Regions from separate parts of the Bradyrhizobium sp. PUT101 genome, predicted to be linked through region 2. Evidence: predicted binding sites of a transcription regulator. Region 2 holds the regulator's gene; each other region holds the start of a gene.
The links. Region 2 encodes PhoB, which activates phosphate uptake and scavenging genes when phosphate is short. Its sites were predicted from a motif close to TGTCATNNANCTGTCAT; they were not measured.
Positions count from the first base shown of each region.

Region 1 (7,361 bases), 640 kb from region 2:
AGCCGCAGCAGCGAGGTCTTGCCCGATCCGTTGCGACCCATCACCGCGATGGCTTCGCCCGAGGCGGCCGCGAATCCGAGCCCGGCGAACACCTCGCGTCCGCCCCGCACGCATCTGAGCTCGTGACCGGAAAGCCGCATCTCGCCTCGTTTCAACCCGCTCAAAGCCAGGCCTCAGGAAATCTTGGGGTAGCGCATGGGAATTTTTGGCTCGCGGATTGCTGCGGCACGATTGTGGCTGTGGCGGCGCCGTTAGAAAGCTTCTATAAGCCCGGAACTACTTGATGCAGCAACTCAACCTGCCCCTGCAAGCGGCCCAGCCTGATACGCTAACGGTGTTAAAATACCCCTGCCGGGTATAACTAACAATTGGGATCTCCTACATGACCTCGCTCGACAGCTTCAAATGCAAAAAGACCCTCAAGGTCGGCGCCAAGACCTATGTGTATTACAGCCTGCCCACGGCCGAGAAGAATGGTCTGAAGGGAATTTCGAAACTTCCCTATTCGATGAAGGTCCTGCTCGAGAACCTGCTGCGCAACGAGGACGGCCGCTCGGTCAAGAAGGAAGACATCGTCGCGGTGTCGAAATGGCTGCGCAAGAAGTCGCTGGAGCATGAGATCGCCTTCCGTCCCGCGCGCGTCCTGATGCAGGACTTCACCGGCGTGCCCGCGGTGGTCGACCTCGCCGCGATGCGCAACGCGATGCAGAAGCTCGGCGGCGATGCAGAGAAGATCAATCCGCTGGTTCCCGTCGATCTCGTCATCGACCACTCCGTGATCGTGAACTTCTTCGGCGACAACAAGGCCTTCGGCAAGAACGTCACCGAGGAATACAAGCAGAACCAGGAGCGCTACGAGTTCCTGAAGTGGGGCCAGAAGGCGTTCTCGAACTTCGCCGTCGTGCCGCCCGGCACCGGCATCTGCCACCAGGTCAACCTCGAATATCTGGCCCAGACGGTCTGGACCAAGAAGGAGAAGATGACGGTCGGCAGGAAGACCGGCACCTTCGAGGTGGCTTATCCCGACTCGCTCGTCGGCACTGATTCGCACACCACCATGGTCAACGGTCTGGCCGTGCTCGGCTGGGGCGTCGGCGGCATCGAGGCGGAAGCCTGCATGCTCGGCCAGCCGCTGTCGATGCTGCTGCCCAACGTCGTCGGCTTCAAGCTGAAGGGTGCGCTGAAGGAAGGCGTCACTGCGACCGACCTCGTGCTGACCGTGACGCAGATGCTGCGCAAGCTCGGCGTCGTCGGCAAGTTCGTCGAGTTCTTCGGCCCGGGCCTCGACCATCTCTCGGTCGCGGACAAGGCGACCATCGCCAACATGGCGCCCGAATATGGCGCGACCTGCGGCTTCTTCCCGGTCGATGCCGCCGCGCTCGATTATCTCAAGACCTCGGGCCGCGCCTCGGCGCGGGTCGCGCTGGTGCAGGCCTATGCCAAGGCACAAGGCCTGTTCCGCACCGCCAAGTCGCCCGACCCGGTGTTCACGGAGACGCTGACGCTCGATCTCGGCGACGTCGTGCCGTCATTGGCCGGCCCGAAGCGGCCCGAAGGCCGCATTGCGCTGCCCGCGGTCGCGGAAGGCTTTTCGCTCGCACTCGCCAGCGAGTACAAGAAGGCCGAGGAGCCGGCGAAGCGCTTCCCGGTCGAAGGCAAGAACTACGATCTCGGCCATGGCGATGTCGTGATCGCCGCCATCACCTCCTGCACCAACACCTCCAACCCGAGCGTGTTGATCGGCGCCGGCCTGCTCGCCCGCAATGCGGTGAAGAAGGGCCTGAAGGCCAAGCCCTGGGTGAAGACCTCGCTCGCGCCGGGCAGCCAGGTGGTCGCGGAATATCTCGCGAATTCCGGCCTTCAGGCTGATCTCGACAAGGTCGGCTTCAACCTGGTCGGCTTCGGCTGCACCACCTGCATCGGCAATTCCGGTCCGCTGCCGGAGGAGATCTCGAAGTCGATCAACGACAACGGCATCGTCGCGGCCGCCGTGCTCTCCGGCAACCGCAACTTCGAAGGCCGCGTCTCGCCGGACGTGCAGGCGAACTACCTGGCCTCGCCGCCGCTGGTCGTCGCCTATGCGCTCGCCGGCAGCGTCACCAAGAACCTTGCCGCCGAGCCGCTCGGCGAGGGCAAGGACGGCAAGCCGGTGTATCTGAAGGACATCTGGCCGACGACGAAAGAGATCAACGCCCTCATGAAGAAGTTCGTGACCGCGTCGATCTTCAAGAAGAAGTATGCCGACGTGTTCAAGGGCGACACCAACTGGCGCAAGATCAAGACGGTCGAGAGCGAGACCTATCGCTGGAACATGTCTTCGACCTATGTGCAGAACCCGCCTTATTTCGACGGCATGAAGAAGGAGCCGGAGCCGGTCACCGACATCGTCGAGGCGCGCATCCTCGCAATGTTCGGCGACAAGATCACCACCGACCACATCTCGCCGGCCGGTTCGATCAAGCTGACCTCGCCGGCTGGCAAATATCTCAGCGAGCACCAGGTGCGTCCGGCCGACTTCAATCAGTACGGCACGCGCCGCGGCAACCATGAAGTGATGATGCGCGGCACCTTCGCCAACATCCGCATCAAGAACTTCATGCTGAAGGGTGCCGACGGCAACATTCCGGAAGGCGGCCTCACCAAGCACTGGCCCGACGGCGAGCAGATGTCGATCTACGACGCCGCGATGAAGTACCAGGAAGAGAAGGTGCCGCTGGTGGTGTTCGCCGGCGCCGAATACGGCAACGGCTCCTCGCGCGACTGGGCCGCGAAGGGCACGCGCCTGCTCGGCGTGCGCGCCGTGATTTGCCAGAGCTTCGAACGCATCCACCGCTCCAACCTGGTCGGCATGGGCGTGCTGCCGCTGACCTTCGAGGAAGGCACCTCGTGGTCGTCGCTGGGCCTGAAGGGTGACGAGAAGGTCACGCTGCGCGGCCTCGTCGGCGACCTCAAGCCGCGCCAGAAGCTGACTGCGGAGATCGTCTCCGGCGACGGTTCGCTGCAGCGCGTTTCGCTGCTCTGCCGCATCGATACGCTGGACGAGCTCGACTACTATCGCAACGGCGGTATCCTGCACTACGTGCTGCGCAAGCTCGCGGCGTAAGCGCGGATTTGTGAACGATGGCTCACTGCGAAGTGAGTAGAAGCCTAAACGAAGGCGGCCTATCAAAGGCCGCCTTCGCGCGTTTGCGGTACGCTTCAGATGGGCCCGCCCGACCATCCCTTGGACGGTTGCCTGGACGGAAGAATGTACCGCGCCCCGTAAGACTACGGTGACCATCCGGCGATAAGATTCCCTTTCCCACGAGCAATGGTGTGCGGCGTTCGACATGACGACAATGACGGCTTCTCATCCGATTTCGCGCTGGTCCAGTGCCCTCTGGTCGGGAGCTTTCGGCATCTGCGCGATCATCGCCGTCATCCGTCCCGCTCACGCTGATCCCCGCGCCGTTGTTGAATTGTTTACCTCGCAGGGCTGCTCGTCCTGCCCGCCCGCCGACCAGATCATCGGCGATCTCTCGAAAGACCCGTCGATCATCGCATTGAGCATGCCGATCGATTATTGGGATTATCTCGGCTGGAAAGACACGCTGGCGGACTCGCGCTTCTCGGCACGGCAGCGTGCCTATTCGCGCATGCGCGGCGACCGCGAGGTCTACACGCCACAGGCCGTCGTCAACGGCTCCACGCATGTCATCGGCAGCGATCGCGCCGGCATCGAGAATGCGATCGGCAAGACCGACAAGGGCAGTGGCGTGATGAGCGTGCCGGTGACGATGTCACTGTCGGGCAAGCACATCAACGTCTCGGTGGCCGCAAGCAAGGAGGCCGCGGTCTCGCACGGCGAGGTCTGGATCTGCTCGATTGCCAAGTCGGTGCCGATCGCGATCACCCGCGGCGAGAATCGCGGACAGCAAGTCACCTATCACAACGTGGTGCGCAACCTGCTCAAGGTCGGCGACTGGACCGGCCGTCCGGAAAGCTGGACGGTGCCGATCGAGAACCTCACGCGCGACGGCGTCGACGGCGCGGTGGTCTATGTCCAGGACGGCAGCCGGGAGAAGCCCGGCCCGATGCTGGGCGCGGCTTATACGTCGCTGCATTGATTTTCTAGCGTCGCACTCTGCTGTCATTCCGGGGCGCGCCTCTTGGCGCGAACCCGGAATCCATTTCTCAGTTTGTGTGATGGTAGATGGATTCCGGGTTCGCGCTTCGTGCGCCGCGGAATGACGGTTGCCGGACACATCCCGACACAAACAAAAAAGGACCAACTTGCGTTGGCCCTCCTTGCCGTGCGTACAGACCCGATCCTGTTCGACCCCGGGGGGCTGGGGGCTGAGGAATCCGGAACCGAAAGGACCGGGTCAACGCACGTGTCTCTTTTCGCAATGCAGGGCGGCGGGCGGTTGGCAGAAAAGCGGCGATACTATGATTCCTGCTAACGATCCCGTGACGGTTTGCCGCGACAGAGTTCCACCCCTGCGTGTGCCCTGACTCGTGGCCGATTCGATGGGTTGGGCCCCCTTGCGGCGCGGAACGGTTGGCGCAATCATGCAATTGTCATGAGCGCGGTTCCGCGGTCGGTCTTCGCCGACGCGTTCATGTCTTGCGATGAGGAGGCGCTTCCCATGAGTCTGATGTCGGAGGATGCCGATCCGAGCGAGCAGCGCGCGGCGGCGCGCCCCGCCGCTGCGAATGCGCAGCCGAACCGGGTTACGTTCAACCGGCTCGAGCTGCACCGGATTCTCAATCTCTACGGCCGCATGGTCGCCGACGGCGAGTGGCGCGACTACGCCATCGACTTCCTGAAGGACCGCGCCGTGTTCTCGGTCTATCGCCGCGCCTCGGAAGTGCCGATCTATCGCATCGAGAAGGACCCGCGGCTCGCGCGCAAGCAGGGCATGTACAGCGTGATCTCGGCGACAGGGCTGATCCTGCGCCGCGGCCACGAGCTGGAACGGGTGTTGCTGGTGATCGATCGGAAGCTGGCGGTGGTGTGACGGGACTTTCGCAGCCCGGATGAGCCACCGGGTCGGCGCAAAGCGCCGCCCCGGTGGCTCACCCCGCCTACAGAACCTGTTTCTCCGGCACCGTGCTCGCGCCCTCGCCGAGGTCGCGCTGCATCATCACCGTGTCCAGCCAGCGGCCGAATTTCAGCCCGACATTGGGATGCGTGCCGATCATCTTGAAGCCGGCCCTGGTGTGCACGCCGATCGATCCGGCGTTGGCGGAATCGCCGATCACCGCGATCATCTGGCGGAAGCCGCGCGCCTCGCATTCGGTGATCAGCCGTTCCAGCAGCAACGAGCCGAGACCGCGGCGGTGGAAGGAGGGATCGAGATAGATCGAGTTCTCCACCGTGAAGCGGTAGGCCGGCCGCGGCCGGTAGGCGCCGGCATAGGCATAGCCGGCAATGCTGCCTTCGAGCATGGCGACGAAATAGGGATAGCCGCCGTCGATCAGCGCGCGGTAGCGACGCGTCATCTCGGCGAGGTCGGGCGGCTCCAGCTCGAACGTCGCCGTGCCCTCGCGGACGGCCTGCTGGTAGATGGCGGTGATGGCGGGAATGTCGGCCTCTGTGGTGGGCCTGATTTCGGGTGCGGACATGGCGGCAAGATAGCAGCGGTATTGCAACGAGCAACGCTGTTTCCGCATGCGTTATACCCGGGACAAGCCCGGCCATGACGGAGCGTTACGCAAACAAAAACCCCGGCCTCTCGGCCGGGGTTCGTGTCCGTTCTCTCGTCGTTGCGCTTACTCGCGCTGGCCGAGCAGCTGCAGCAGCAGCGTGAACAGGTTGATGAAGTTCAGGTACAGCGACAGCGCGCCGGTGATGGCCGCACGCTCTGCGATGTCACCGCCGGCCGAGGCGTAGCCGTAGATGTAGTCGTTCTTCAGCCGCTGCGTATCCCAGGCGGTGAGGCCCGAGAACACCAGCACGCCGACCACCGACACGATGAACTGCAGCATCGAGCTGGCCAGGAACAGGTTCACCAGGCTGGCGAGGACGATGCCGATCAGGCCCATGAACAGGAACGAGCCCATCCCGGTGAGGTCACGCTTGGTGGTGTAGCCGTAGAGGCTCAGCGCACCGAAGGTCGCCGCGGTGATGAAGAACACCCGCACGATCGAGGTGTGCGTGAACACCAGGAAGATCGACGACAGCGAGATGCCCATCAGCGCCGAGAACACCCAGAACAGGATCTGGGCGGTCGAGGGGGCGAGACGGTTGATGCCCGCCGAGATCACGAACACCATCGCGAGCGGCGCGAGCATGAACAGCCACTTCAGGGGGCTGACGAACATGGCATAGCCGAACGGCGTCAGGAACAGCTTGCCGACGCGGACCGCTTCCGGGGTCGCAACGTCGGTCACGGCGGCCATGTAGACGCCGAGGGCGGCAAGGCCAGTGATGGCCAGGCCAATGGTCATGTAGTTGTAGATGCGCAGCATGTAGGCGCGCAGGCCGGCATCGACCGTCGCGGCGTCAACACGCCCGGCGGCCCTGCCGAAAGGAGAAGCGTAGTTACGGTCTAGGTCCGACATGGTCGAAATCCCGCTGGTTGGCCGGTCCGGCATGAGGGTCGCCATGCCGCCGGTTCGTCAAATTCTATCTCGGATTCCGATGCCAGCCGACTAAATTCTGGCTAACAATCGGGACTCCGAACCCATTCGATATGTGGGAAACTAACACATTCGCTGCAACCGTCCACGCGCGGCTGAATGTCGCCCTCGGCTACAATCCTGACGGGCGGCCATGGTTAATCGCAGGAATCGTGCGATTCCGCTCCCGTGCGGCGACCCGCTACATTTTGTCACAAATTTCGCAACACCATCGCGGGCTTTTTGTTCAACGCCAGCAGCGTGCCGGCAAGGCCGAGCCCGACGGTGACGACCAGTGCGGCCGCGACCACGCCGGCCGCACTGCCGGCCTGCCAGACGAAGCTGAGCGTCATCAGCCGCGTCACGATCATCCAGGCCGCGATGCTGCCGGCGATCACGCCGAACACCGCGGTGGCGAGCCCGATCAGGAGGTACTCCAGCGCATAGGCGCCGAGCAGCCGCAGCCGCGTCGCGCCCAGGGTCTTCAGGATCACCGCATCGTACACCCGATGGCGGTGGCCGGCTGCGAGCGCCCCGCCCAGCACCAGGATCGCCGAGATCAGGGTGACGGCACTGGCGCCGCGGATCGCCAGCGCCAGGTTGGTCACCACAGCGCCGACCGTCTCCATCACCTCGCGCACGCGCACGCTCGTCACCATCGGATAGGCGTCGGCCACCTGCTTGATGATCTCGCCGTCGCCCGCGGCATTGCCGCCGGCCTCGGTCAGCGTTGCGATATGGGTATGCGGAGCGCCCTT
Region 1 is NZ_CP197207.1:4,451,921-4,459,281, forward strand. Features, by position in the region: gene ccmA (heme ABC exporter ATP-binding protein CcmA) at 1-140, opposite strand, end outside; gene acnA (aconitate hydratase AcnA) at 383-3,103, shown strand; gene ACSHT2_RS21600 (DUF1223 domain-containing protein) at 3,330-4,106, shown strand; gene ACSHT2_RS21605 (DUF2794 domain-containing protein) at 4,629-5,000, shown strand; gene ACSHT2_RS21610 (N-acetyltransferase family protein) at 5,068-5,607, opposite strand; gene ACSHT2_RS21615 (Bax inhibitor-1/YccA family protein) at 5,755-6,546, opposite strand; gene ACSHT2_RS21620 (ABC transporter permease) at 6,816-7,361, opposite strand, start outside.
Region 1: the regulator PhoB is predicted to act here: its motif matches at 4,548-4,564, upstream of ACSHT2_RS21605 (DUF2794 domain-containing protein).

Region 2 (7,361 bases):
TGCACTTCGACACCTTCAGGCGCATCGCCGGGATGCAGATCGGCCTGCCGGGCGCGCTCCGGCGCCTTCGGCAGAAACTGCATCAGCATGCCGCCGGCCCGCCAGCGATGCTTGCCGCCGTCGCTCGAGCGCCACTCCTCGCCGACCGCAAGGCGCACGCGCGTCGGAATCTGCTCGGAGCGGAGGAAATACTCGTGCGCGGCGTCTTCCAGGCTGCCACCGTCGAGCGCAACCAGACCCTGGTAGCGGCTCATGTCGGGGCCCTGGTCGATGGTCATGGCGAGATGGCCGCGGCCGAGCAGCGCGCCGGAATCTTTGGCTTCGTCAAGACGCGCGGCGTCAAAGCGCGCATAGGCGCGCAGGCGATCGGGCGCCATGTAGTCGACGACCAGGAACGAGACCGGACCGTCAGTCTGGGCCTGAAGAATGAAGCGCCCCTCGAATTTCAGCGCGCTGCCGAGCAACGTCGTCAGCACGATGGCCTCGCCGAGCAGCTTGCCGACGGGTGCGGGATAATCATGCTTGGTCAGAATATCATCCAGCTCCGGGCCGAGCCGCACCAGCCGCCCGCGCACATCGAGCGCGTCGACCTCGTAGGGCAGCACGGCGTCATCGATCGGAACCGCCGATGGTGCGCGAACCGGGCCTTCTGGCCCGGTTTTCATGTCAGGGGATTGGGAAACCATGGGCCGTTATCTGGGGTCGGAGGGCTGAGAATGGAAGGGGCGTGGGGCGGCATGTTCCGGATGCAAGTTGAGCTGTGCCATGCCGCCTCAAATTGGTGTCGTCCCGGACAAGCGTGAGCGCCGATCCGGGACCCATAGGCACAGGCTGCGGTTTGGCGAAAACTGTCGGCCTCTGGCCATCCGCCACAAGAGAGATTCCGCGGTATGGACCCCGGATCGGCGCGTGCTTCTGGCACGCTTGGACGACAGTGGAGCGTGGCGCAGCCACCGCTCCATCGCGCCCGCTACTTCACCGCGTCAAAGCACCAGGCCAAAATACCCTTCTGCGCGTGCAGGCGGTTTTCGGCCTCGTCGAACACGACCGATTGCGGACCGTCGATCACCTCGTCGGTGACCTCCTCGCCGCGATGCGCTGGCAGGCAGTGCATGAACAGCGCATCGGGTTTGGCCAGCGACATCAGCTTGGCATTGACCTGGTAGGGCTTGAGCACGTTGTGGCGGTGCTCGCCCTCCTTGTCGCCCATCGACACCCAGGTGTCGGTGACGACGCAGTCGGCGCCGCGCACAGCGGCTTCCGGATCGGTGCCGAGCACGATCGGCGCGCCTGACGTCTTGATCCAGTCGCGCATTGCCTTCTTCGGCGCGAGTTCAGGAGGTGTTGCGACGTTGAGCTGGAACTTGAAGCGCTCGGCGGCATGCGCCCAGGACGCCAGCACGTTGTTGTCATCGCCGGTCCAGGCCACCGTCTTGCCCTCGATCGGGCCGCGATGCTCCTCATAGGTCATGAGGTCGGCCATCACCTGGCAGGGATGCGACCGCCGCGTCAGGCCGTTGATCACGGGCACGGTCGCATAGGCCGCAAGCTCCAGCAGCGCCTCGTGATTGAGGATGCGGATCATGATGGCGTCGACATAGCGCGACAGCACCCGCGCGGTGTCGGCGATGGTCTCGCCGCGACCGAGCTGCATCTCGGCGCCGGTGAGCATGATGGGCTCGCCGCCAAGCTGGCGCATGGCGACATCGAACGACACCCGCGTCCGCGTCGAGGGCCGCTCGAAGATCATCGCCAGCGTCTTGCCTTCAAGCGGCCTGACAGGCTGGTGCGCCTTCTGCTTCGCCTTCATGGCCGACGAGGCGGCGAGCATGCTCTTGAGCTCCGACAGCGGCAGCTCGTTGATGTCCAAAAAGTGCTTTGGAGTCTTATTGGGCGTCTTGCTCATCAGCTTGCCGCCCGCTTGGTCTGGCTGGAAGAGATTGCGGTGCAGGCGCGTTCGAGCCGCCCGACGCTGTCTTCGATCTCCGCCTCGGTAACGATCAAGGGTGGCAGGAAGCGCACGACATTGTCGCCGGCTCCGACGGTGAGCAATTTTTCGGTACGCAGCGCCGCGACGAGATCGCCCGAGGGCACCACGGCCTTGATGCCGATCAGGAGGCCTTCGCCGCGCACCTCGCTGACGACTTCGGGATGGCGATCGATCACGGAGGCGAGCTTCTGCTTCAGCAGCAGCGACATTTTCTGCACGTGACCGAAGAAGCCGGGTTTGAGCATGACGTCGAGAACGGCGTTCGCAGCCGAGATCGCGAGCGGATTGCCGCCGAAGGTCGAACCGTGCGAGCCCGGCCCCATGCCGCGCGCAGCGTCGGCGGTGGCGAGCACCGCGCCGATCGGGAAACCGCCGCCGAGCGCCTTCGCCAGCGACATCACGTCGGGCACGACGCCGGTGCGCTTGTAGGCAAAGAGTTCGCCGGTCCGGCCCATGCCAGTCTGCACCTCGTCGAAGGCGAGCAATAGGCCGTGCTCGTTGCAGAGCTCGCGCAGCGCCTTCAGGAAGGCGGGAGGCGCAGAACGAACGCCACCCTCGCCCTGGATCGGCTCGATGAGAATGCCGGCGGTGTGCGGGCCGATCGCCTTCTTGACGGCTTCGAGGTCGCCATGCGGTACCTGGTCGAAGCCGTCCATCGGTGGACCGAAGCCCTCGAGATATTTTGCAGAACCGGTGGCAGCCAGCGTCGCCAGCGTGCGGCCATGGAAGGCGCCCTCGAAGGTGATGATGCGATAGCGCTCAGGATGCCCCTTGGAGAAGTGATGGTGGCGCACCAGCTTGATCACGCCTTCCAGCGCCTCGGCGCCGGAATTGCAGAAGAACACGAAGTCCGCAAAACTTTCGTTGCACAGACGCGCCGCGAGCTTCTCGCCGTCCGGGCTCTGGAACAGGTTCGACATGTGCCAGAGCTTCGTCGCCTGCTCCTGCAACGCCTTGACCAGAGTGGGATGCGCATGGCCGAGCGCATTCACCGCCACGCCGGAGGTGAAATCGAGATAGCGATCCCCATTGGTCGCGATCAGCCAGCAGCCTTCGCCGCGCTCGAAACCGAGGTCGGCCCTGGCGAAAACGGGGAGCAAATGCGGCGCGGCGCTGTTAGTCATGACGTCACTTGAATGTTGCGGACGGTGTGACGCGTGCATTGCGCAACGCACCATTGACCGGCCCGGAAAACGAAACGTGCCGCCTTTTAAGGGCGGCACGTGGGGCTATCTTATGCCTGACAAGACGGGTGTCAATGCCGCCTGGAAAGCCTCGCGAAACGCTGAATCCGTAGTCTTGCGGTGCCGATTTTGCGGGATTTTCACCACGGAACATGTGGACGCGAGTCGGCGGACTCTTGCGCGGGAGTCACGCCATATTGTAGCGTTTGGACTGTCAGATACGACATCTCGTGCAGCAGTTCTGATCCTCTAAGTCCTCATGTACCGGCGTAAACGTTCGGGCGTCTTGAGCGCGCCCGGCGAGCCTTAGGGGATTCTGGCGGCACGGGTTTTTCAAGGCTTAGGCAATCGCTGCGAAGGCCCCAGGATGGCAGGCGCGCAGCGAGGGAAAGGGTGCAATGACGGTTTTGACCTGGTCCGATGATCGCGTCGAGCAGCTGAAAAAGCTTTGGGAGGCCGGACTTTCGGCCAGCCAGATCGCGGCGGAGCTCGGCAATGTGACCCGCAATGCCGTGATCGGCAAAGTGCACCGGCTCGGCTTGTCCGGCCGCGCCAAGAGCCCTTCATCGGCAGCGCCCCGGCCGCGCAAGGCCCGGCCTGCGCAGCACATGATGCGGGTGACCCGCCCCGTCGCCCGCGGCAACACCGCGCTGGCGCAGGCCTTCGAGGTCGAGGTGGAGGCCGAGCCCGTCACCTACGACAACGTGGTGCCGATGAGCCAGCGGCTGTCGCTGCTGGAATTGAACGAGGCAACCTGCCACTGGCCGGTCGGCGATCCCTCCAGCCCGGATTTCTTCTTCTGCGGCGGCAAGGCGCTCTCGGGCCTGCCCTACTGCGCGCAGCATTCGCGCGTGGCGTATCAGCCCGCAGCGGATCGGCGGCGCGCACCGGCGAAGCCGGGCACGCGGTGAGCTTATAGATCTGGCTGATTGCAGCCGTCACATGATGACGGCTCGACTTACTCGGTGTCATCCCCGCGGAGGCGGGGATCCATAACCACAGGGCGCAGTGATTGCGCGAGATGGCTACTGCGAGTCTTCGCCAAACCACGTCCTGTGGTTTTGGATCCCGGGCTCGCACTACGCGCGCCCCGGGATGACGGCCAAGATTGTTGCCGCGGCTCGCTAATTCGACATTCACAAAACTCAGGTCTGCTCCGCCTTCGCGAACCGATCGTCCAGCGCATAGCCGGCGCCACGGACGGTGCGGATCGGATCCTGCTCGCGGCCGAGATTGAGCAGCTTGCGCAGGCGGCCGATGTGGACGTCGACAGTGCGCTCGTCGATGTAGATGTCGCGGCCCCAGACGCTGTCGAGCAGCTGCTCGCGCGAGAACACGCGGCCGGGATGCTCCAGGAAGAACTCCAGCAGACGATATTCGGTCGGGCCGAGATCGATCGGCCGGCCCGAGCGCGCCACGCGGCGCTTGTCGCGGTCGAGCTCGATGTCGCCATAGGCGAGCACGGTGGCGAGCCGCTCGGGGCTGGCGCGCCTGAGCAGACCCTTCACGCGCGCCAGCAGCTCCGGCACCGAGAACGGCTTGACGATGTAATCGTCGGCACCGGTCGCAAGTCCCCGCACCCGCTCGCTCTCCTCGCCGCGCGCGGTAAGCATGATGATCGGCAGCTGCTTGGTTTCGGGACGGGTGCGCAGCCGCCGGCACAGCTCGATGCCCGACAGGCCCGGCAGCATCCAGTCGAGCACGATCAGATCGGGAATGTGCTCCTTGAGGCGGGTGTCGGCGTCGTCGCCGCGCATAACCGTCTCGACGTCATAGCCGTCGCCTTCGAGGTTGTAGCGGAGAAGCTCGGTGAGAGCTTCCTCGTCCTCAACCACCATAATGCGTGCGCCCATGTTGTCGTCGCTCCTTAGGTATTCGGCACCGTCGTGGCGAAGGTCGTCATGTCGCCCTTCGGCCGCTTGTCGGTGATCGCCTGGCCCTCGATCATGTAGAACACGGTCTCGGCGATGTTGGTGGCGTGGTCACCGATCCGCTCGATGTTCTTGGCACAGAACATCAAATGGATGCAGAAAGAGATGTTGCGCGGATCCTCCATCATGTAGGTGAGGAGTTCGCGGAACAGCGAGGTGCAGATGGCGTCGACTTCCTCGTCGCCTTTCCACACCGCCATCGCCGCCGGCAGATCGTGCGCGGCATAGGCGTCCAGCACCGACTTGACCTGCTGCTGCACGAGGTCGGTCATGTGCTCCAGCCCGCGGAACAGTTTGAGCGGGTGGAAGTCGGTCTCCAGCGCCGCGACGCGCTTGCCCATGTTCTTGGCGAGATCGCCGATGCGCTCGAGATCGGTCGCGACGCGCATGGCGCCGACGATCTCGCGCAGATCGACCGCCATCGGCTGGCGGCGGGCGATGGTGAGCACGGCGCGCTCCTCGATGCGCTTCTGCAGCATATCGAGCTCGGCGTCGGTGGTGACGACGCGCTGACCGAGCGTGACGTCGCGGCGGATCAGCGCGTCGACGGAATCGACGATCATGCGCTCGGCAATGCCGCCCATCTCAGCGACCAGGCGGGTGAGCTCCTGCAGGTCGGTGTCGAAAGCCTTTGCGGTATGTTCAGAACCCATGTTCCGTCTCCTCAGCCGAACCGGCCGGTGATGTAATCCTGCGTGCGCCGGTCGGTCGGCGACGTGAAGATCTTGCTGGTGTCGTCGAACTCGATCAGCTCGCCGAGATACATGAAGGCGGTCTTGTCGGAGACGCGGGCCGCCTGCTGCATGTTGTGGGTGACGATCGCGATCGTGTAGTTCTCGGACAATTCCTGGATCAGCTCCTCGACCTTGGCGGTCGAGATCGGGTCGAGCGCCGAGCAGGGCTCGTCGAACAGGATCACCTCGGGCCGCACCGCGACGGTACGGGCAATGCAGAGGCGCTGCTGCTGGCCGCCGGAGAGCGACAGGCCGGAGGCGTTGAGCTTGTCCTTGACCTCGTTCCACAGCGCGCCGCCGCGCAGGGCCTTCTCCACGCGATCGTCCATCTCCGATTTCGAGATCTTCTCGTAGAGGCGGATCCCGAAGGCGATGTTCTCGTAGATCGTCATCGGGAACGGGGTCGGCTTCTGGAACACCATGCCGACCCGGGCGCGCAGCAGATTGAGGTCGAGCTTGGGGTCGAGCATGTTGGTGTGGTCGAGCATGAGCTGGCCGGTGGCGCGCTGGCCCGGGTAGAGGTCGTACATCCGGTTGAAGATACGCAGCAGGGTCGACTTGCCGCAGCCGGACGGGCCGATGAAGGCCGTGACGCGATTGGTGCCGAGCGCCAGATTGATGTTCTTCAGCGCATGGTGCTCACCGTAGTAGAAGTTGAGGTTGCGCGCCGTGACCTTGGCAGGCGCCTCGGGCAGCGGATGCGAGCCGGGGTGAACGGTCGGCGCGCTTACGGAAACAGACATTTCACTCATTTTGCGGTCCTCTCGGCACCAAGGATGCGGGCGCCAATGTTCAGGGCAAGCACAGTCAGGGTGATCAGCAGCGCACCGCTCCAGGCGAGTTGCTTCCAGTAGGCGTAGGGGCTCTGCACGAAGTTGTTGATGGTCACCGGCAGGTTGGCCATCGTCTTGTCCAGGCCGAGGCTGAAGAATTGGTTCGACAGCGCCGTAAACAGCAGCGGCGCGGTCTCGCCCGCGACGCGAGCCGTGGCCAGCAGCACGCCGGTGATGAGGCCCGAGCGCGCCGCACGGTAGGCGATCCGCTTGATCACCAGCGAACGCGGCAGCCCGAGCGCGGAGGCCGCCTCACGCAGCGGGTTCGGCACCAGCAGCAGCATGTCCTCCGTGGTGCGCACCACGACCGGGATCACGATCACGGCGAGCGCCAGCGCGCCAGCGATTGCCGAGAAGCCTCGCATCGGCACCACGACCGCACCGTAGATGAACAGGCCGATGATGATCGAGGGCGCCGAGAGCAGGATGTCGTTGATGAAACGGATGACCGAGGTCAGCCTGTCGTTGCGTCCGTATTCGGCAAGATAGGTGCCGGCGAACATGCCGAGCGGCGCGCCGATGCCGACGCCGATCACGGTCATGATCAGCGAGCCGACGATGGCGTTGCGCAGGCCGCCCTCGGTCGATCCGGGCGGCGGCGTGTCTGCGGTGAAGACCTGAAGGTTGAGCCCGGCCAAGCCGTTGTAGAGCAGCGTGACCAGGATCAGCGCGAGCCAGGTGACGCCGAA
Region 2 is NZ_CP197207.1:3,815,925-3,823,285, forward strand. Features, by position in the region: gene ACSHT2_RS18655 (Hsp33 family molecular chaperone) at 1-686, opposite strand, end outside; gene argF (ornithine carbamoyltransferase) at 971-1,906, opposite strand; gene ACSHT2_RS18665 (aspartate aminotransferase family protein) at 1,906-3,114, opposite strand; gene ACSHT2_RS18670 (GcrA family cell cycle regulator) at 3,573-4,085, shown strand; gene phoB (phosphate regulon transcriptional regulator PhoB) at 4,320-5,027, opposite strand; gene phoU (phosphate signaling complex protein PhoU) at 5,042-5,758, opposite strand; gene pstB (phosphate ABC transporter ATP-binding protein PstB) at 5,770-6,591, opposite strand; gene pstA (phosphate ABC transporter permease PstA) at 6,588-7,361, opposite strand, start outside.

Region 3 (7,361 bases), 3.6 Mb from region 2:
CCCCGCGCTATCGACCTCGCACAATCTTGAAACGCATCCGACTTGCCGGAGAGGAAACGACCGCGGCATTCCGCGTCTACGGATATTTGCGCAATGGCGAGGTAGCAGGTTACGTCGAGCAAGCCTGAGGTGCCCGGCTCAGCTCACCACCGGCGACACCAGAAAATTCTCCGACGCCGCGCTTCCGTCCGTCCTGCAGACATCACCTTCGATCCGGACCTTGCCGGTCGCGAGCAGCCGCAGCGCCTCGGGATAGATACGATGCTCGACTTCGAGGATGCGCTCCGACAGCGTATCCCCCGTGTCGTGGTCGCTGACGGGCACCGCGCCCTGCATCACGATCGGGCCGGCGTCGGTCTCGGGGATGACGAAATGCACCGTGGCGCCCGACAGCTTGACGCCGGCGCGCAGGGCCTGGCCGTGCGGATCGAGGCCGGGGAAGGACGGCAGCAGCGAGGGATGGATGTTGAGCATCCGCCCGTACCAGGCCGTGGTGAATTCCGCCGTGAACAGGCGCATGAAGCCACCGAGACAGATCAGCTCGATGCCGTGCCGGTCGAGCGCTGCTTGCAGCACCTTCTCGAAACCGGCGCGGTCCTTGCCGAACGGCTTGCTCTCGATCACCTCGGTCTTCACGCCGCTCGCCCTGGCCCGTTCGAGTCCGGGCGCATCGGGCTTGTTCGAGATGACGAGCGATATCTCCGCCGGGAAATCCGGAGCGGCGGCGGCCCTGATCAGCGCGGCCATGTTGGAGCCGCGCCCGGAGATCAGGATGGCAACACGGCGCTTCATCACAGCGCCAGATCGAGGTGGCCGTTATAGACGACGCGGTGCTCGCCCTCGGCAGGGATGACGGTGCCGAGCTGCGCCACGGTCTCGCCGGCATCGGTGAAGACTTCGACGACCTTGTCGACCTTGTCGGGCTCGACGATCGCGATCATGCCGATGCCGCAATTGAAGGTGCGCAGCATTTCCAGCTCGGCGATGCCGGCCTGCGCGGCCAGCCATTTGAATACCGGCAGGACCGGCAGGCGTGCGAGGTCAATGCCGACGCCCAGATGCTTGGGAAGCACGCGCGGGATGTTGTCGGTGAAGCCGCCGCCGGTGATATGGGCAAGCCCCTTCACCGCGCCGGTCTCGCGGATCGCGCGCAGGCAGGATTTGACGTAGAGCCGCGTCGGCGTCAGCAGCGCGCCGCCGAGCGTCATCACGGGCGCGAACGGCGCCTGCGCCCCGAAGCCGAGGCCGGACTGTTCCACGATCTTGCGCACCAGCGAGAAGCCGTTGGAATGCACCCCCGACGAGGCGAGCCCGATCACGGCGTCGCCCGCCGCGATGTCCTTGCGCGGCAACAGCGTACCGCGCTCGGCGGCGCCGACGGCAAAGCCGCCCAGGTCATAATCGCCGTCCTTGTAGAGGCCGGGCATCTCGGCGGTCTCGCCGCCGATCAGGGCGCAGCCGGATTCGCGGCATCCCTCCGCAACGCCTGCGACGATCGCGGCGGCGGCCTCGGGATCGAGCTTGCCGCAGGCGAAATAGTCCAGGAAAAACAGCGGCTCGGCGCCCTGCACCACGAGGTCGTTGACGCTCATGGCAACGAGGTCGATGCCGATGCCGCCATGCAGCCCGGTCTCGATCGCGATCTTGACCTTGGTGCCGACACCGTCGGTCGCGGCCACGAGGACCGGGTCCTTGAAACCGGCCGCCTTGAGGTCGAACAGGCCGCCGAAGCCGCCGATCTCGGCGTCGGCGCCCGGCCGTGCGGTGGCGCGCACCATCGGCTTGATCAGGTCGACGAGGCGGTTGCCCGCGTCGATATCGACGCCTGAATCGGCGTAGGTGAGGCCGTTTTTGCGGTCGGTCATGCCCGATTTCCAGTGGGTTTGCGGCTGGTTACGTCGAATTCCGGGGACACGCAATGGCTCGCATGGCGCCCCGCCCTATACTATGTAGATATCAACCGGTTCAGCCTCCCGAGGGGGTCGGATTCGAGGTCAGGCCGGGTGCCGGGAAGCGCTTTCGTGAGTATTCCGAACATCATTACCCTGGGCCGCATCATGCTGGTCCCGATCATCGTCTGGGCCATCGTGTCGAGCCAAATGGAGGTGGCATTCGCCGTCTTCCTGATTGCCGGCATCAGCGATGCCGTGGACGGCTTCTTGGCCAAGCGCTTCAACATGACGAGCGAGCTCGGCGCCCTGCTCGATCCGCTCGCGGACAAGGCGCTGCTGGTCTCGATCTACATGGCACTCGGCATCTGGGGTGCGATCCCGCGCTGGATCGTGATCCTGGTGGTCTCGCGCGACATCATGATCGTCGCCGCGGTGATGGTATCCTGGCTGTTCGACCGGCCCGTCGAGATGAAGCCGTCGAAGGTGTCCAAGCTCAACACCGTGGCACAGGTGGCGTTCGCGGCGCTGGTGCTGGCGGCGCTTGCCTTCGGCTTCAAGCCGGCACCTTATGATATCATCCTGATGGGCCTCGTCACGGTCTTCACGCTCTCCTCCGTGTCGCTCTATCTCGTCGAGTGGCTGCGGCACATGAGCACGATCGAGGCCAAATGAGCCGGGGATGCGGCCCCGCAAAAGGCCAAGTCCCGCACGATCAAGTCGAACCTCTTCAAACGGGCCGGCGCGCCGGCATGGAGCAAAGCAAGCGTGGCAGGCCGCGTCCATCCCCGACAATTGGCGTTCTCGCTGCCGCATGCGGAGAGCCTCAGCAGGGACAACTTCCTCGAAGGCCCCGCCAATGCGGCCGGTCTCGGCCTGATCGACAGCTGGCCGGAATGGCCGAACCGGATCATGTGGCTGGCCGGCCCGGAAGGAAGCGGCAAGAGCCATCTCGCCGCGATCTGGGCCGAGGAAGCCGGCGCCCGCTCGACCACGGCCAATTCACTGACCGCGGCAGGCGTTCCGGGCGCGCTCGCCACCGGCGCGCTGGTGGTCGAAGATCTCAAGGCCGGCGATTTTGACGAGCGCGCCCTCTTTCACCTGATGAACCTCGCCCGCGAGGACGGCGCCTACGTCCTCCTCACCGGACGCGAGACGCCGGCCTCGCTGGAGATCGAGCTTCGCGACCTGCGCTCGCGCCTGCGGGCTGTTCCGGTGGTCGCGCTGCTGCCCCCCGACGACCAGCTCTTCCGCGGCCTGATCGTCAAATTCTGCGCCGACCGCCAGCTCACCGTGGACGAGAGCGTGGTCGGCTACCTCGCCACCCGCCTGGAGCGCTCCTCGGCCGCCGCCCGGCAGGCCGTGGAGCTGCTCGACAGCGAAGCCCTGCGGCTCGGCCGCCCCGTCACCCGGGCGCTTGCCGCCGAGCTGCTCCGGGACGCCTGATCGGCCCGGGGCTGCCAGAGCCACCTGAGGCCCGCTTGACGCGGCGAAACAGCGGAACATCAATGTCATCGAAACGTCATCGGTGTAACACATGCTCCCCGGGGTTTTGCGCATAAGTCGCAAAGTGAGGCGAGACAGGATGGACCGACTTCTGATGGACTCTGCGCAAGCCATTGAAACCAAAGAACAACCACCGGTGGCCGAGGGGCTACCGGCGATCGCGTCCAGCCCCGAACGGTTCATCAACCGCGAGCTGTCCTGGCTGCATTTCAACCGCCGCGTTCTGGAGGAAGCGGTCAATCCCAGCCACCCCGTGCTGGAGCGGGTGCGATTCCTGTCGATTTCGGCGAATAACCTCGACGAGTTCTTCATGGTCCGCGTCGCAGGCATCAAGGCCCAGGTGCGCGAGGGCATTGCCGAGCGCAGCCCCGATGGCCTGACGCCGTCGGAGCAGCTCGCACTGATCAACCGCACGGTCTCTCAACTTGCCTCCGACCAGCAGGCGATCTGGCGCGACCTGCGCGGCGCACTGGCCGAAGTCGGCATCGTGCTGATCGACGGCAAGGAAGTCACCAAGGCGGAACGGACCTGGATCGAGGACTACTTTCTCAACAACGTCTTTCCGCTGCTGACCCCGCTCGCGATCGATCCGGCCCACCCCTTCCCGTTCATTCCGAGCCTCGGCTTCACCATGGCGCTCCAGCTCACGCGCGCCGCCGACGGCAAGCAGATGAACGCGCTGATCCGCATGCCGGGCAAGATCGACCGTTTCATCCGCCTGCCGGCCGAAGGCACGGTGCGCCTGATCTCGCTGGAGCAGGCAACCGCCCTGTTCATCAACCGCCTGTTCCCCGGCTACAATCTGCACGGCCAGGGCGCTTTCCGGATCATCCGCGACTCCGAACTCGAAATCGAGGAAGAGGCGGAGGACCTCGTCCGCCTGTTCGAGACCGCGCTGAAGCGCCGCCGGCGCGGATCCGTGATCCGGCTCGAGATCGACGCCAAGATGCCGGAGGAGCTGCGCAGTTTCGTGCAGCATGCGCTGTCGGCGGCCGACGACGAGGTGTTCCTGGTCGACGGCGTGCTCGCCATGAATGAACTCTCGCAGCTCACGCGCCTCGACCGGCCTGACCTCGAATTCACCCCTTACGTGCCGCGCCACCCCGAGCGCGTGCGCGAGCATGCGGGCGACATCTTCGCCGCGATCCGGCAGAAAGACCTCATCGTCCATCACCCTTATGAATCCTTCGACGTGGTGGTGCAGTTCCTCCAGCAGGCCGCGCGCGACCCTGATGTCGTCGCGATCAAGCAGACGCTCTACCGCACCTCCAACAACTCGCCGATCGTGCGCGCGCTCGCGGAAGCGGCGGAAGCGGGCAAATCCGTCACGGCGTTGATCGAGCTGAAGGCGCGCTTCGACGAAGAAGCCAACATTCGCTGGGCGCGCGATCTCGAACGCGCCGGCGTGCAGGTGGTCTACGGCTTCCTCGAATTGAAGACGCACGCAAAACTCTCGATGGTCGTGCGCCGCGAGGGCGGCAGCCTCAGGACTTACATCCATACCGGCACCGGCAACTATCACCCGGTCACCGCGCGCATCTACACCGATCTCTCCTATTTCACCTCCGATCCGACCATCGGCCGCGATGCCGCGCGCGTGTTCAATTTCATCACCGGCTATGCCGCGCCCAGCGACCTCGAGAAGATGGCGGTGTCGCCGCTGACGCTGCGCAAGCGTATCATCGAGCACATTCAAGGCGAGACCGCGCATGCGCGGCACGGCCGGACCGGCGCGGTCTGGATGAAGATGAACGCGCTGGTCGACCCCGACATCATCGACGCGCTCTACGAGGCCTCCCAGGCCGGGGTCCAGGTCGAGCTCGTGGTGCGCGGCATCTGTTGCCTCAGGCCCGGCATCCCCGGCCTGTCGGAGAACATCCGGGTCAAGTCGATCATCGGGCGCTTCCTCGAACACGGCCGAATCTACTGCTTCGGCATGGGCCAGGGGCTGCCGAGCGCGAAAGCGGCTGTGTATATCTCGTCGGCCGACATGATGCCGCGCAACCTCGACCGCCGCGTCGAAGTGCTGTGCCCGCTGCAAAATCCCACGGTGCATCAGCAGGTTCTCGAACAGATCATGGTCGCGAACCTGAAGGACAATGAGCAGAGCTGGCAATTGTTGCCGGATGGGTCGTCAACGCGTATGAAGACCGCGAAGGGCGAGGAGCCTTTCAACGTCCACAACTACTTCATGACAAATCCGAGTCTGTCTGGCCGTGGAAAGTCGCTCAAGGAATCCTCGCCGCGTCGTCTCACGCGCCGGAACGAACGCCATCAATCCTGATCGGGGATTTGCGACGTGAAGCGGCCGCGCAAGCGCGGCTCTAGCGTCGCGGTTATCGACATCGGCTCCAACTCGGTCCGTCTCGTCGTCTACGAGGGATTGACGCGGAGCCTCATCCCGATCTTCAACGAGAAGACGCTGTGCGGCCTCGGGCGCGAGGTGCAGAGCACGGGTCTGCTCGCGCCCGACGCCGTCGACAAGGCGCTGACCTCGCTCAAGCGCTTCCGCGCATTGTGCCGCGTGATGCAGGTCGGACGCGTGTTCGCGATTGCGACCGCGGCCTGCCGCGACGCCTCCAACGGCCCCGACTTCATCGCCAAGGCCGAGCGCATCTGCGCGGTGAAGATCGAGATCCTGTCGGGTCCGCGCGAGGCACGGCTGTCGGCGCTCGGCGTGATCTCCGGCATCCATCTGCCCGACGGCATCGTCGGTGACCTCGGCGGCGGCTCGCTCGAGCTGATCGATGTGCGCAAGAACACCGTGCGCAGCGGCGTGACGCTGCCGCTCGGCGGCCTCGCGCTCCAGGACCTCGCCCACAAATCGCTCAAGCGCGCCGATCGCATCGTGCGCGAAGAACTCGACGAGGTGCCGCAGCTCACCGCGGGCCGCGGCCGCACCTTTTATGCCGTCGGCGGCACCTGGCGCGCGCTCGCGCGCATCCACATCATCCAGAGCGGCTATCCGCTCCAGGTGATGCACGGCTATTCGATTTCGGCCGCCGAGGCGCTCGACTTCTCCCGCCGTCTCCGGCGCCTCGCTGCCGCCGACATGCTCGCCGACATCGAGATCGTCGCCGATGCGCGGCGCCCGCTCCTCACCTATGCGGCGCTGGTGCTCGAGCACGTCATCCGCGTTGCAAAGCCGAAGAACATCGTGTTCTCGACCTTCGGTGTGCGCGAGGGCCTCCTGCACGAGAAGCTGCCGGAGGCCGCACGCAACGAGGACGGGCTGATCTGCGCGGCCGAGGAGCTGAATCAGTTGCTGTCACGCTCGGCGAAACACGCCCGCGAGCTGATCGCCTGGACCGACCGCCTCGTGCGCGTCGTGAAGCTGCGCGAGACCGAAGAGGACCGCCGCCTGCGCCATACCGCGTGCCTGCTGTCCGACATCGGCTGGCGCGTGCATCCCGACCATCGCGGCGAGCAGACGCTCAGCCTCGTCGTCAACGGCAATTTCGGCGCGATCACCCACACCGAGCGCGCCTTCGTCGGCCTGTCCGTGTTCTATCGCTATGCCGGCCTGAGCGAGGAAAACCAGCCGCCGACCAACATGCAGGAGCTGCTGACGCCGGCCCAGCTCGAACGCGCGCGCCTGCTGGGCGCTGCATTCCGCGTCGCGCATCTGATCTCGGCGGCGCGTCCGGGCGTCCTGCCCGCCACGCATTTCCGCAGCGTGGGCCGCAAATTGATGCTGGTGTTCGAGCACCGGCTCGGCGACCTCGTCGCCGACCGAGTCGGCAGCCGCTTCCGTCAGCTCGCCCGCCTGATTGGCCGCGCCGGCTCGATCGTAAGGCGCTGACAAACAGAAGCAGTGCAACGCTGCCTGGCCCGTCGGGGCGTGCAACGAGCAGGCCGGTCACGCCACGAGGTGGCGGCTGTCCTCCGGCGCGACGATGGCTTTCAGTCCGCCGAGTTCGGAATCGGTGAGAACAAGCTGCCATCCATAGGCGCTGAGCACATCCT
Region 3 is NZ_CP197207.1:211,330-218,690, reverse strand. Features, by position in the region: gene ACSHT2_RS00975 (DUF6678 family protein) at 1-128, shown strand, start outside; gene purN (phosphoribosylglycinamide formyltransferase) at 139-792, opposite strand; gene purM (phosphoribosylformylglycinamidine cyclo-ligase) at 792-1,865, opposite strand; gene ACSHT2_RS00960 (CDP-alcohol phosphatidyltransferase family protein) at 2,022-2,564, shown strand; gene ACSHT2_RS00955 (chromosomal replication initiator DnaA) at 2,658-3,335, shown strand; gene ACSHT2_RS00950 (RNA degradosome polyphosphate kinase) at 3,490-5,679, shown strand; gene ppx (exopolyphosphatase) at 5,695-7,197, shown strand; gene ACSHT2_RS00940 (sensor histidine kinase) at 7,255-7,361, opposite strand, start outside.
Region 3: the regulator PhoB is predicted to act here: its motif matches at 3,399-3,415, upstream of ACSHT2_RS00950 (RNA degradosome polyphosphate kinase).